DNA from 2 places in the Marinobacter sp. M5B genome. Region 2 is predicted to be linked to the other one. Evidence: predicted binding sites of a transcription regulator. Region 2 holds the regulator's gene; the other holds the start of a gene.
The links. The regulator FliA, encoded in region 2, starts transcription of late flagellar genes. The targets are predictions, from matches to a motif close to CTAAAGTTTNNNNNNNNNNNGCCGNTAA.
Positions count from the first base shown of each region.

Region 1: the regulator FliA is predicted to act here: its motif matches at 3,800-3,827, upstream of AAGD24_RS14820 (methyl-accepting chemotaxis protein).

Region 1 covers NZ_CP156894.1:3,272,851-3,279,290, reverse strand. The annotation lists gene AAGD24_RS14840 (acyl-CoA dehydrogenase) at 1-712, shown strand, start outside; gene AAGD24_RS14835 (hypothetical protein) at 824-1,084, shown strand; gene AAGD24_RS14830 (hypothetical protein) at 1,219-1,521, shown strand; gene AAGD24_RS14825 (PhoX family phosphatase) at 1,674-3,704, shown strand; gene AAGD24_RS14820 (methyl-accepting chemotaxis protein) at 3,939-5,579, shown strand; gene AAGD24_RS14815 (hypothetical protein) at 5,645-6,016, shown strand; gene AAGD24_RS14810 (MFS transporter) at 6,010-6,440, opposite strand, start outside.
Region 2 covers NZ_CP156894.1:2,968,113-2,974,552, forward strand. The annotation lists gene AAGD24_RS13440 (protein phosphatase CheZ) at 1-757, opposite strand, end outside; gene cheY (chemotaxis response regulator CheY) at 779-1,162, opposite strand; gene AAGD24_RS13450 (RNA polymerase sigma factor FliA) at 1,339-2,070, opposite strand; gene AAGD24_RS13455 (MinD/ParA family protein) at 2,101-2,913, opposite strand; gene flhF (flagellar biosynthesis protein FlhF) at 2,960-4,255, opposite strand; gene flhA (flagellar biosynthesis protein FlhA) at 4,316-6,440, opposite strand, start outside.

The DNA of each region.
Region 1 (6,440 bases), 300 kb from region 2:
GTGCCTATACGGCGCACGCCTGATGGACGACCAGCACACCCATCCGGACGAGCAGAAGCGGATGGAAGCCGGCAAGTTGCTGGATCTGCTAACGCCAGTCATCAAGGCCTGGCCATCCGAGTTCGGCCCGAAGGCCAACGACCTGGCAATCCAGGTCTATGGCGGTGCCGGTTACACCCGGGAATACCCGGTGGAGCAGTGCTGGCGGGATAATCGCCTGAACCCGATTCACGAAGGCACCAACGGCATCCAGGCGCTGGACCTGCTGGGTCGTAAGATCTGGCAGGATCAGAGCCACGGCCTGCAGTTGCTGATGCAGGAAATGCAGGTGGACCTGGAAGCCGCCACCACCGATCGGTGCCAGCAATGGGCGCTGTCCCTCAGTGAAACCCTGCAGCAAGCAGTGAAAGTGACCCAGAGTCTGGGTAAATCCCTGATGTCGGAGGATCCCGACCGGGTGTTGGCCAACGCGTCCTGCTACCTGCACTTGTTCGGACATATCATCGTATCCTGGATGTGGCTGCGTCAGGCCAACGCCGCCGCCAAGGCCCTCGGTTCTGCCAACAGCGACGAAGAAAGGAACTTCTACCAGGGCAAGCTGCAGGCCGCCCAGTACTTCTTCCATTGGGAGTTGCCTACTGTGGCACAGGATCTGGTGCTGCTCCGCAACCAGGACGACACCTGCATGAACATGAAGTCGGAGTGGTTCTGAAACTGGCGGACTGACACAATCTAAACCAGACTGTAGGCTGGCCCCGGAACGCAGGTTTCAGCGTACCGGGGCGCTTTCCTATCCTGCTGCATCCACAGGGAAGAAGCTGCCATGACGTCGGGACACGCCTCCAATGCCTATCGCCCGGTACGCTGTGAAATTCACAGTTTGCTCCGGGAGTATCTGACCTCTTCAAAACTGGCCGAGATTGTCTATCGCGACGATGCCGGTCAGATCTGTACGACCCACGATGTCATCCGCGATCTCTTCAGTCGCGCTGGCCAGGAGTTTGTTTTTCTTGGGCGGGGGCACATGGTTCGCCTTGATCACGTGCTGACACTGGACGGTAAGGTCGTAGCCGGAGCCAATTAATGGCTACAGGTTATTGCTTTCGCTAACTTATTGTCGCTGCTAACAAAAACGTAATTCCCAAGTAATTGTGCCCGCTCCGTCACGGCCGTAGACTTGTCGCTGTTGTTTTCACACGCCAAAGAAAGGACACAGTTATGAACAAGCTGACACTGAGCGCACTGGCACTGCTGCTGACGCTGGGCCTTGCGGCCTGCAGCCAGGATGACAACGAAGGCGTCGATCTCGAGGAAGCCGGCGACAACGTTGAGGAAATGGCGGATGACGCTGGCGATGCGGTCGAAGAGACCTACGAAGATGCCACCGGCCAGAATGACAGCGCCTGGGACGAAACCAAGGACGCTGCTGGAGATGCCGCCGAAGAAACTGGCGAAGCAATGGAAGAGACCGGTGAGGAAATGGGCGAAGCCGCTGAGGAAGCCGGCGACTCCATGCAATAAGATTGCGTCTGTGGCCTGCCCTTTATGGGCAGGCTTTTTTGGTTGTAAGAAATTGTTAAAGAAACTGTCTTTTTACTGTCTGAAATCTGTCACCTAACCCACCGACACTGTTCTCTCGAAAACCAATAACCCACCCGAGAGAGAGCAGGACCATGGCAAAGCATGACCTGGATCCCAACTACCTGGATCCCAATTACGAGCCCGTCGTCAACCATTCAAGCAACACGCCCTTTCATCAGGTCCTCGCGGCCCGTATGCAGCGCCGTACCGTTATGAAAGGTTCCGTTGGCGCCGCGTTGGCCAGCGTTATGGGGTTGGGCCTGGCTGGCTGTGGCAGTGATGACGACGATGACAACGGTTCCTCCACAGGGGGAAGTTCCGCCAATACGGATCTTGGTTTCAAGGCGGTTGCCGTATCCAGCGACAATGAAGTCGTTGTTCCCGAGGGTTACTCATCCGTGGCTTTTCTTCCCTGGGGCACCCCGATCACCGGATCCTATCCCGAGTATAAAGCCGATGGCACCAATACCGGTGCCGATCAGGAACAGCAGGTTGGAATGCACCACGATGGTCTCCATTTCTTCCCGATTGACCAGAAGGCCGGTGGCAACAGCTCAACGGAAGGCCTGTTGGTGATGAACCATGAGTACATCGAGCAGGACTTCATTCATGCCAATGGCCCGACCAATGCTGCTGATAACGGTGGCGTGCGACCCGCCGATGAGGTTCGCAAGGAAATTGCCGCTCACGGTGTGTCTGTCGTTCACATCAAGCGTGACACCGACGGTACCTGGGACGTCGTCTTCGGCAGCCCATTCAATCGTCGCATTACCGGCAACACCGAGATGGACATTCGTGGCCCGGTACGTGGTTACAGCAAGCTGGTCACAACCTACAGTCCCGACGCGACCGAAACTCGCGGCACCCTGAACAACTGTGCGATGGGCCCAACGCCCTGGGGCACCTATCTGGCCGCAGAAGAGAATTGGCACGGTTACTTTGCCAATAGCGATGCGACCCAGCCTCGCGAGCAGACCAGACATGGTGTTGGCAGCTCCAGCCGATACGACTGGGAGTTGGCAGACAGTGCGGCCGACCAATATGTGCGGTTCAATGTGAGCACGACCGGAGCGGCGGCTACAGATGATTATCGCAACGAAGCCAACACCTACGGCTTCATGGTTGAAATTGATCCGTTTACGCCGGAAAGCAAGCCCCAGAAACGCACTGCGTTGGGACGCTTTGGTCACGAGGGCGTCATCTTTGCGCCGGCGAAGGAAGGTGAGCCGGTGGTGTGTTACTCCGGTGACGATTCCCGTTTCGAGTACATCTACAAGTTTGTGTCGTCTCAGCCCTACTACGCCGCGACGGCCGGTGGCTACCTGTTGGATGAGGGTACCCTGTACGTTGCCCGCTTCAACGAGGATGGCTCTGGTGACTGGCTGGCGCTGGATCTGGACGACGCGGATTTCGCCAGCAAGATTGCTGCGGCTGAAGGCGGCATGGTCGGCGATATCCAGTTCGACGGTTTTGAGAACCAGGCTGATGTTCTGCTGAATACCCGCCTCGCAGCCGATATTGCCGGCGCTACGACGATGGACCGCCCGGAGTGGGGTGCCGTTGATCCCAACTCTGGCGAGGTCTATTTCACCCTGACAAACAACTCGAACCGGGGCCAGCCAGGGTTCGACGACGTCAACGCCGCCAACCCGAACTCTCCCAATGCCACCGGCCACATCATTCGCTGGACTGAAGAAGGTAGCGATCACACGGCTACCAGCTTTGACTGGGACATCTTTGTCTTCGCCGGCGAGCAGGGTACGGAAACTGTTGTCGATGGTGAGGCCGTCGTCTCCCTGAACGATGATAATATTTTCAACAGCCCGGATGGCCTCTGGTTTGACTACAATGGCCGGCTGTGGATCCAGACCGATGGCTCTGATGCTGACCCGTACTTCAACAACATGATGCTGGCCGCCAATCCGGAGACACGCGAAATCAAGCGCTTCTTCGTCGGGCCCCAAGGTTGTGAAGTAACTGGCGTTGTCAGCACACCGGACGTTAAGACCATGTTCGTGAACATCCAGCACCCGGATGGTAACTGGCCGAACGCGGCCGAGTCCCGTCCCCGCGACGCCACTGTTATCGTAACCAAGGACGATGGCGGTGTGATAGGCGCCTGATCGCCTGATAGAGGCGCCACGGGCGCACACCGACAAGAGCCAGCCGTAACGCCGGATTCTTCCAACAGGACGTCTCCGGCGTTACGGCTTTTTTGTTTCAGTTTTTCATCGATCTGCCGTAAAACCAGTATTGGTCAACTAAAGTAGCAGTTATAAGTAAAGGTCAATTCTTTACTCTCACGAGTAATCGTCAAAAAAGATGCATTCACTAATAATGAAAATAAAGAGGTGGATATGGGTTTGCTCAGTCGGCCTGTTCTGGTTGTGGGGGTGTCAGTCGCCGTTGTCGTCGCCTTTGGGGCTTTCCTGGTGGCGCCGTTGATAGGGTTGGATAGCGCGTCGCTGGTGGCGGGCGTGGTTATTGGCCTGGTCGTCGCCACCGCGTATCTGGTGTTACGCGTTCTGGAACCGGTTGAACGTTCCATCAAGCAGCTCAACGCCGGTAAGCTGCCAGCGGATAGTCCGCTGGGCAAACAGTGTGCAAGCCTCCTTGCGGACGCCAAAGCAGGGCGGGCACTGGTGGAAACCCTGTCCGGCAGTGCCGATAAAAGTGCCATTTCTGCGGCCCAGGTGTCCCACGCGGCCGACCAACTAAAAAACCGCCTGGATCGACAGGTCAGTGAAACTGCACAGATGGCGGAGTACGCGGGTCAGATTACCGAGAGTGTGCGTGAATCCGCCCAGCAGGCCACCGATGCTGCGACCATGGCTCTGCAGAACCGTCAGGTGAGCGTTGAGGGCCGTGATGCGCTGACCTCTGCCATCAATAGCGTGCGAGCCGTGCACGAGCAGTCCAGCGAGAACCTCAGATTAATTCAGGAACTGAACGAGAAATCCAACAAGATCCAGGGTGTCACCACCACCATTCAGGGCATCGCGGAACAAACCAACCTGCTGGCCTTGAACGCGGCAATTGAAGCCGCTCGTGCCGGCGACCAGGGGCGGGGCTTTGCGGTGGTTGCCGACGAGGTCAGGCAATTGGCCGGGCGAACCGCGCAGGCAACCGGTGAGGTGGCCGAAACGCTGCAGGAAATACGTTCCGATACCTCCCTGATTGTTTCGCGGATCGAGGACCTGGCCAAGAGCGTTGAATCCGGCTTGGAGTCAGTTGAAAGCGTTGGCGAGCGCCTTGATCAGATTCGTGATCAGTCTGACCGTGTGCAGCAGCAGGTGGCGCGCATTGCCGAGATTGACCAGAACAACGAGCAGAGCCTGCAGCAGGTATCGTCGGCCATTGAAACGGTTCGGGATCAGATTACCGAGAGCGATACCAGCGTTGCGTCGCTTGCCCAGCAGGCAGCGACACTGATGGAACTGGCGGAAGAGGCCAACGCGGCATTTGCGTTGAACAGCGATGAAAGCTATCACCGCTTCTTCTACGACCAGGCCCGGCAGGGTGCGGACCGGATTGGAAAGCTCTTTGAAAAAGCGGTTCGCGATGGGCAACTGGCAGAAAGCGCCCTGTTTGATAAGCAAAGAACCCCCATTCCCAAGACCGATCCACAGAAGTATTCCAGCAGCTTTGATCGGTTCACCGATCAGCAACTGCCCACCGTTCAGGAAGCGGTGAAAGGGGCCCACCCGTCGATGGTCTTCGCGATTGCCGCCGCGCCGGATGGCTATGTGCCGACCCACAACCGTGATTTCGCCCATGCGCCAACGGGCGACCCGAAAGTGGATCTGGTAAAGAGTCGCAGCAAACGGCTGTTTAACGACCGCACCGGCGCTCGGTGTGGCAGCCATACCCAGAATATGCTGCTACAGACCTACCGCCGGGATACTGGCGAGGTTATGCATGACCTGTCAGTGCCGATCTACGTGAATGGCAAGCACTGGGGTGGCTTCCGCCTGGGTTACAAACCGGACAACCGCTAAGTTCCAGCGGTTTCCGGCTCCTGTTGCTGTGATACACTGCGGGTGTGGAGCCAGAGGAGAGTGACTTGTCCGAGCACGAATACATCCCCGCCAATGCAGACCCCATAGCACGACGTGAAGAGCCAGGCCGCAACCTGGCGGTGCTGGTTTATATCCTGCAGGCGCTGTCGTTCTTTGTCGGTGGCATTACCGGCCTGGTGGGTGTGATCATCAATTACGTCAAGCTCGATGACGTAAAGAGCACCTGGATAGAGCCTCATTTCCGTTGGCAGATACGAACCTTCTGGATCGGGCTGTTATGGACAGTGATTGGCATCGTGACGACGCCACTGATCATTGGCTGGTTTGTGTTACTGGGCATCTCCATCTGGATCATCTACCGCATTGTGAAAGGCGCCCTGGCGTTGAACGACGGGAAGCCACCGGAACCTCACTGATCCTCGGTCACTTCCCTTAACCGGGTGGCGCTGATGGCGCCGGCCAGCCCCATGGCGCCCAGCGTCAGTATCACCGCCACGTCGGATATCATCGATACCAGCGCTGTCAGCCCGCCCGTTGCCAGTAACAGCACCCCAATAACGGTATTGCTCACGGAGGTATAGTCGGTGCGTTTGTTGCCGCCTGCCATATCGACCAGATACGTTTTACGTCCCAGTCGAACCCCCGCATGCGCAATGCTCAGCACGAAGAACCCGGCGGGATAGAACCAGATGCTGGAGGTTGCTTCGCCGGCAAACAAAGCGGTCAGGCCCACCGTCAGGCAAGCGCCACTGGCGACAATGGCACCGCGAATCATTACCCGACGGCTGGACTCGTCCGCCATCCAACCCCACACGCTGGCGCTGATGGAACTGGCGAGGC
Region 2 (6,440 bases):
CATCGTCCTGTCCCGATACTACGTCTTCGCGTTCTTCGGCCTTGATCTGTGGACCAACACCCTGTTCCGCCGATATCTTTTCCCGCTCTTCCAGTTCATGCACGGTGCCGGTCATCTGGTCCACATGACTCGCCATCACTACCAGGCTCAACAGATGCTCTTCCACCTCTTTAACCAGAGTGGTGACCTTTTGGATCACCTGCCCAGTGAGGTCCTGGAAATCCTGGGCCAGAAGAATTTCCGACAAGTTGTCGTACATCGCCCCGGCATCGGTATTCAGGGTCACGAAAAACGTGTCGATACGGGCATAGAGCTCACGAAATTCAGCCGGCGCCATCTCGCGGCGACGCAGTTTCTGCCACTGGTCTCTCAGCTCGGCGGCCTCGTCGCGGAGGGCGCTGGCCTTGGGCATAGCCTCCTCAACCAGATCCATGGTCCGATTGGCCGCTTTACCGGTCATCTGAACCACGTACTCAAGGCGATCCGACGCATCGGTCATCTTCGACAGAGCTTCTGACTGTTCGGCGTTACGGGGATCGATCTGGAAATTGCGGATCGCCTCGTGGAGGCTGCGGGTCAAGCGGCCGACTTCCCGATACAGGCTCTGGTCCCTCACCTCGCTCAATTCATTGATCAGCGTCATCGCGCGGCCATAGTCCCCGGCGTTGACCTGTTCAACCAACTCGGCCGCCTGGCTGCGGAGTTTCTCCGTGACCTCCGGGTCGAGCCCCTGTGGGTCTTTTTTTCTATTGCTCATGGGAGCCGTCCGACCTCTGAATTACTGGATGCGTTCGAAGATCTTCTCAATCTTCTCCTTGAGTACGGCTGCCGTGAAGGGCTTGACCACGTAGCCGTTCACACCGGCCTGCGCAGCAGCGACAATCTGGTCGCGCTTCGCCTCGGCGGTCACCATGAGCACAGGCAGGGTTTTCAGGCTGTCATCGGCACGGACTTCCTTGAGCAGATCGAGTCCGGACATCCCTGGCATATTCCAGTCGGTTACCAGAAAATCGTATTTGCCGCTCCTGAGCATAGGCAGTGCTGTATTGCCGTCGTCTGCTTCGTCAGTGTTGGTAAAACCGAGATCGCGAAGCAGGTTCTTAATGATCCGTCGCATTGTGGAGAAGTCATCCACAATCAGGATTTTCATGTTCTTGTCCAATGGGACCTCCAGTTAAAAACGCCCGGAATTCGTTTTTGGCTTCCGGCTCACAGTCTAGCAGGCCGGTAGTTTAACCGCTTATTGTGTGGCCTTTGAGCCGGTTGTAAAGCACCGGTTACCAAAAGGCTACAGTAAAGAATGCCTGGTAACGCCGTTCAATGGGACTGGCGGCCTGTTCAGCTCTGCCAACCAGTAAGACGCCCCCGCAGACGGAGCGCGGCCTGGCTGTGAATCTGGCTGACCCGGCTTTCACTGACACCCAACACAGCACCAATTTCCTTCAGGTTCAATTCTTCCTGATAGTAAAGGCTGAGCACCAGCTTTTCTCGCTCGGGCAGGTCACCAATCGCAGCTGCCAGGCTCTTCCGGAAGTTGTCAGACGCCAAGCCATCCAACGGGTTATCACTGTCCTCTGTTTCTTCTATCGGCAGCTCGCCGGATTCATTGAGCTCATCCAGGCTAAAAAGTCGGCCACTGTTAGCATCGCTCAGGGAGGAATAGTATTCGTCGAGGTCCAGCCCCAGCTCCTCGGCTACTTCCGAGTCTTGAGCTTCCCGACCCAGGCGGTCCTCGACAGCCTTGATGGCTTTGGCAATGCGGCGGGAGTTCCTGTGGACGGATCGGGGTACCCAGTCACCTTTGCGAATTTCATCTACCATGGCTCCGCGAATCCGGATCCCGGCGTATGTCTCAAAGGTAGCCCCCTTGTCGGAACTGTATCGCTGTGCAGCTTCCAACAAGCCAATCATGCCTGCCTGCATAAGGTCATCCAGTTGGACAGATGCCGGCAGCCGCGCCATGAGGTGAAGCGCTATTTTTTTGACCAGCGGGGCCTGCTCCTCAACGAGCTGGGAAGGTCCTCGTGTACCCGTCCGGTTGTAGGTTCCAAGTTCTTTCGCCAATGTCATGTATCCGGCTATTCAGTGACAGGATCAAAATCAGACTTCGACGAGCCGCTCCACAAAGAATTCCAGATGTCCCCGGGGCGATGATGGCAGCGGCCAGCTATCCACTTTCTCCGCGAGGCTCTTGATCGCCAACGATGCTTTTGCCCGCGGATAGGCATCCAGCACGGCACGTTGGCGCTGTACCGCTTTTTTTACGGCCTCGTCATACGGCACCATACCCACATATTGTAGTGCCACATCAAGAAAGCGCTCGGTAACCCGGGTCAGTTTTTCAAACAGATGGCGACCTTCCTGCTCATTCCTGACCTGATTGGCCAGTATACGGAAGCGGTTGGTGCCGTAATCCCGGTTCATAAGCTTTATAAGGGCGTAGGCATCGGTGATAGAGGTAGGTTCATCACAGACAACCAGTAATAGTTCCTGTGAGGCTCGGAGGAAACTGACCACCGATTCGGAAATACCCGCAGCGGTATCAACGATCAGCACATCGATCTGGTCACCCAGTTCGCTGAACGCGTTGATCAGGCCAGCGTGCTCCAGATTGGAAAGCTGGGTCATGCGTTGGGTACCTGAGGACGCGGGCACGATTTTGATGCCACCGGGGCCGTTGACCAACACATCCCGAAGGTCACATTCCCCGGCGATGACGTCCTGGATATTACGATTGGCGGTAATGCCAAGCAGAACGTCAATGTTGGCAAGGCCCAGGTCGGCATCGAGCAGCACCACCCGCCGTCCCATTTGTGCTAGGGCGATGCCAAGGTTCACTGATACGTTGCTCTTGCCAACGCCCCCTTTCCCGCCGGAAACGGCAATCACCTGTACCGGATGTGGTTTGCTCATACTGACTCTGATCTCTTGCCGCGTTTAACCGCAGGCTGTGTTGTTTTTAAACAGCGACTGCCTGTTGCTGCTGGAGTTTCTTCAGCCTCTCCACGGCCAACCGCACCAGCGGAATGGACTCAGCGTGGTGCAGGTCTTCCGGGATTTTCTGCCCGTCGGTGTAATACGCCACCGGCAATCCCGTTTCCATGACGAATCCCAGCGATTCACCCAGGGTCAGTGCTTCATCGATTTTGGTCATCACACAACCCGTAAGATTTGCCATCTTATAGCAATGCCAAACGGATTTCATGATGCGCGGCTGACTGGTTGCCGAAACCACCAGATGGGTTCGAATCCGATGGTGACTGCGAGCCAGCTCCATAAGCTGCTCCTCGTAGCCCTTGTCGGTGCTGGTCAGGCCAGCGGTATCAATCAACACCAGGTGCCGGTCCGACAGTTCGTCCAGTATGTCGTCCAGGGAATGGGTTTCGTCCACAACCCGAACTGGAACGTTCAGTATGCGCCCGAATACAAATAGTTGCTCATGGGCCGCGACCCGATAGCGATCGGTGGTGACCAGCGCCAGAGAGTCGGCACCGTGGCGCAGCACATAGTGCGCGGCCAGCTTGCCGATGGTCGTCGTCTTGCCGGACCCGGTTGGGCCCACCAGGGCGTAAACACCGCCCTCATCCGCCCATTCAGTACGCGCGGTCTTCACACCGGCGGCCAGCATTTTCAGAGACTGCTTCCAGCCATCCTCAAGCCGGCCTGCGCGGTGGCGCCGGGACAGAGAGTTGGCGAGCTCCAGCCCGAGACCAAACTCCTGCAACCTCTCAGACAGCCTCTGCTGTACTGCGTTCACCGCTGTTTGTTCGGGTTCACCGCCATTCCGGGCACTGACCAGGTCACGAAGGGAACTGATCTCCGCACGCATTTGCGCCAGTTCTCCGGAATAGGCAGCACTGGCAGCGGTAGGCTCTTCAACCACCATGTCATCGTCGGCCAGCGATTCTTTCGACAAGCCAGCGTGGCCGAAGTCCCCACCCCCAACCGCATTACCATAGGTCGCGCGCTTTTCCCGCACTTCCCGAATACGATCGCGAGAGCGGCCGAGTTCGTCCTCCAGGCGGCGATGCTGTTCCGCCTGCATTTCGGCCAGTCGTGAGCCATTGGTGGCTTCCCGCGCAGCGTCACCGAGGCGTTGGCGCGCCATATTTTCGTCATAATCGAGCGCTGTCACAATTTCGACGCCACCATCCACACGACGATTGGAAAGGATTACGGCATCGGGACCCATCTGATCCCGCACCTGACGCAGTGCCTCTGCCATGCTTTGGGCAAAAAACCGCTTAACTTTCATAATGATGCTTCCTCCCCGGTCAGCGCTTTCCAGCGCCTTCCGCCTTTCCAGCCGCGGCCTTTACTGACCGACGGATGCGACAATAGTGATCTGTTTGTTATCCGGAATTTCCTGGTACGACAGTACATGCAGACGCTCTACTCCGTAGCTGGCAAACTTCGCCAGTACCGGGCGCAAGGGCCCTGAAACCAATAGAATCGCCGGCTTGCCCAACATCTCCTGGCGCTGAACGCTGTCCTGGAGCGACCTCTGAAGCTTCTCAACCATATTTGGCTCCAGCACCAGCCCGATGTCTTCCTGACCGCCGGATTGTTGACTCTGCTGCATTGACTTCAGCAATAACTGTTCCAAGTCTGGATCCAGAGTGATCACCGGGATCTCTGTGTCGTTGCCACAGATACTCTGGACAATCATCCGGCGCAGTGACTGGCGGGCAACCGTGGTCAGCAGCTTCGGGTCCTGGCTCTTCGGATGAACGTTCACGATCGCTTCGGCAATAGAGCGCATGTCACGGATCGGCACTTCCTCTTTCAGCAGGTTCTGCAGCACCTTCAGCAGCAGGCTGATGGAAATGGTGGTGGGTACCAGTTCTTCCGCCAGCTTTGGAGATACTTTCTCGAGCTGTTCCAGCCACTTCTGGACTTCCTCATGGCCAAGCAGTTCGTGGGCGTGTTTCTGGAGGATCTGGTTGAGGTGTGTTGCCACTACGGTACTGGCGTCCACGACGGTATAACCGAGGGTCTGTGCCTGGTCTTTCTTGTCCGGTTCGATCCAACTGGCGTCCAGGCCAAAGGCGGGGTCTTTGCCCTCTATCCCCTCGATCTTGCCGAACACCTGACCTGGGTCTATCGCCAGTTCACGGTCCGGATGGATTTCTGCCTCGGCAATGGTCACCCCCATCAGGGTGATGCGATAAACATTGGGCATCAGGTCGAGGTTGTCGCGAATATGGACCGAAGGCATCAGGAAGCCCAGATCCTGTGAGAGCTTTTTGCGAACGCCCTTGATGCGGCTGAGAAGCTGACCACCCTGGGACTTATCCACCAGGGGAATCAGGCGATAGCCCACCTCCAGGCCCACGACATCCACGGTGGCCACATCGTCCCAACCGAGTTCCCGGGTTTCCCCCGGCGGCGGCAGCTGGGCACTGTGTTCACCGCCCTCACCACCGGGCGGCAGGTCGCGCCCCGGGCCTGCCGGACGGGCACCACCGCCCCGGACCGGGAACACACCATCTTCCTCAACGGTCTGGCGCTCCTGTTGCCATATGTACCAGGCAATACCACCGGCAATCGCGCCCAGACCAAGGAATGCCACGTGCGGCATGCCAGGAATCAGGCCAAGGATGATGAGGATAACGGCAGCGATACCCAGCGCCTTGGGAGCGTTGAACATTTGTTGCAGTATCTGCCCGCCCATGTCCTGGCTGGACGTTACCCGGGTAACCATGATCGCTGCAGACGTCGACAGCAGCAGTGACGGAATCTGTGCCACTAGGCCGTCACCAATGGTCAGTAGTGCATAGTTCTGTGTAGCGGTACCAAAATCGAGACTGTGCTGAAGCATACCGATGGCAATGCCACCGATCAGGTTGATGGCCAGGATCAACAGGCCGGCAATGGCGTCGCCCTTGACAAATTTACTGGCGCCGTCCATGGAGCCGTAGAAATCGGCCTCCTGGGCGATTTCAGCCCGGCGATGCTTGGCTTCTTCCTGGTTGATAAGACCGGCATTAAGGTCGGCATCGATAGCCATCTGCTTACCCGGCATGGCATCCAGGGTGAAACGCGCGCTAACTTCCGACACCCGGCCGGCACCTTTGGTGACCACCAGGAAGTTGATGATCATGAGAATGGCGAAGACCACCAGGCCAACCGCGTAGTTACCGCCGATGAGGACCGCGCCGAACGATTCGATCACCTTACCGGCCGCATCACCGCCCTCATGGCCGTTGAGCAGAACAATCCGCGTGGAGGCAACGTTGAGCGCCAGCCTCAACAGTGTTGCCACCAACAAAACGGTCGGGAAGGAGGCAAACTCCATCGGCCGCAAGGCGTAGACACACACCAACAGGATCACGATCGACAAGGTGATGTTGAAGGTAAAGAAAACGTCCAGCATGAACGCCGGCATGGGCAGAATCATCATGCCCAGCAATCCCATCAACATCACGGGAATGCCGATA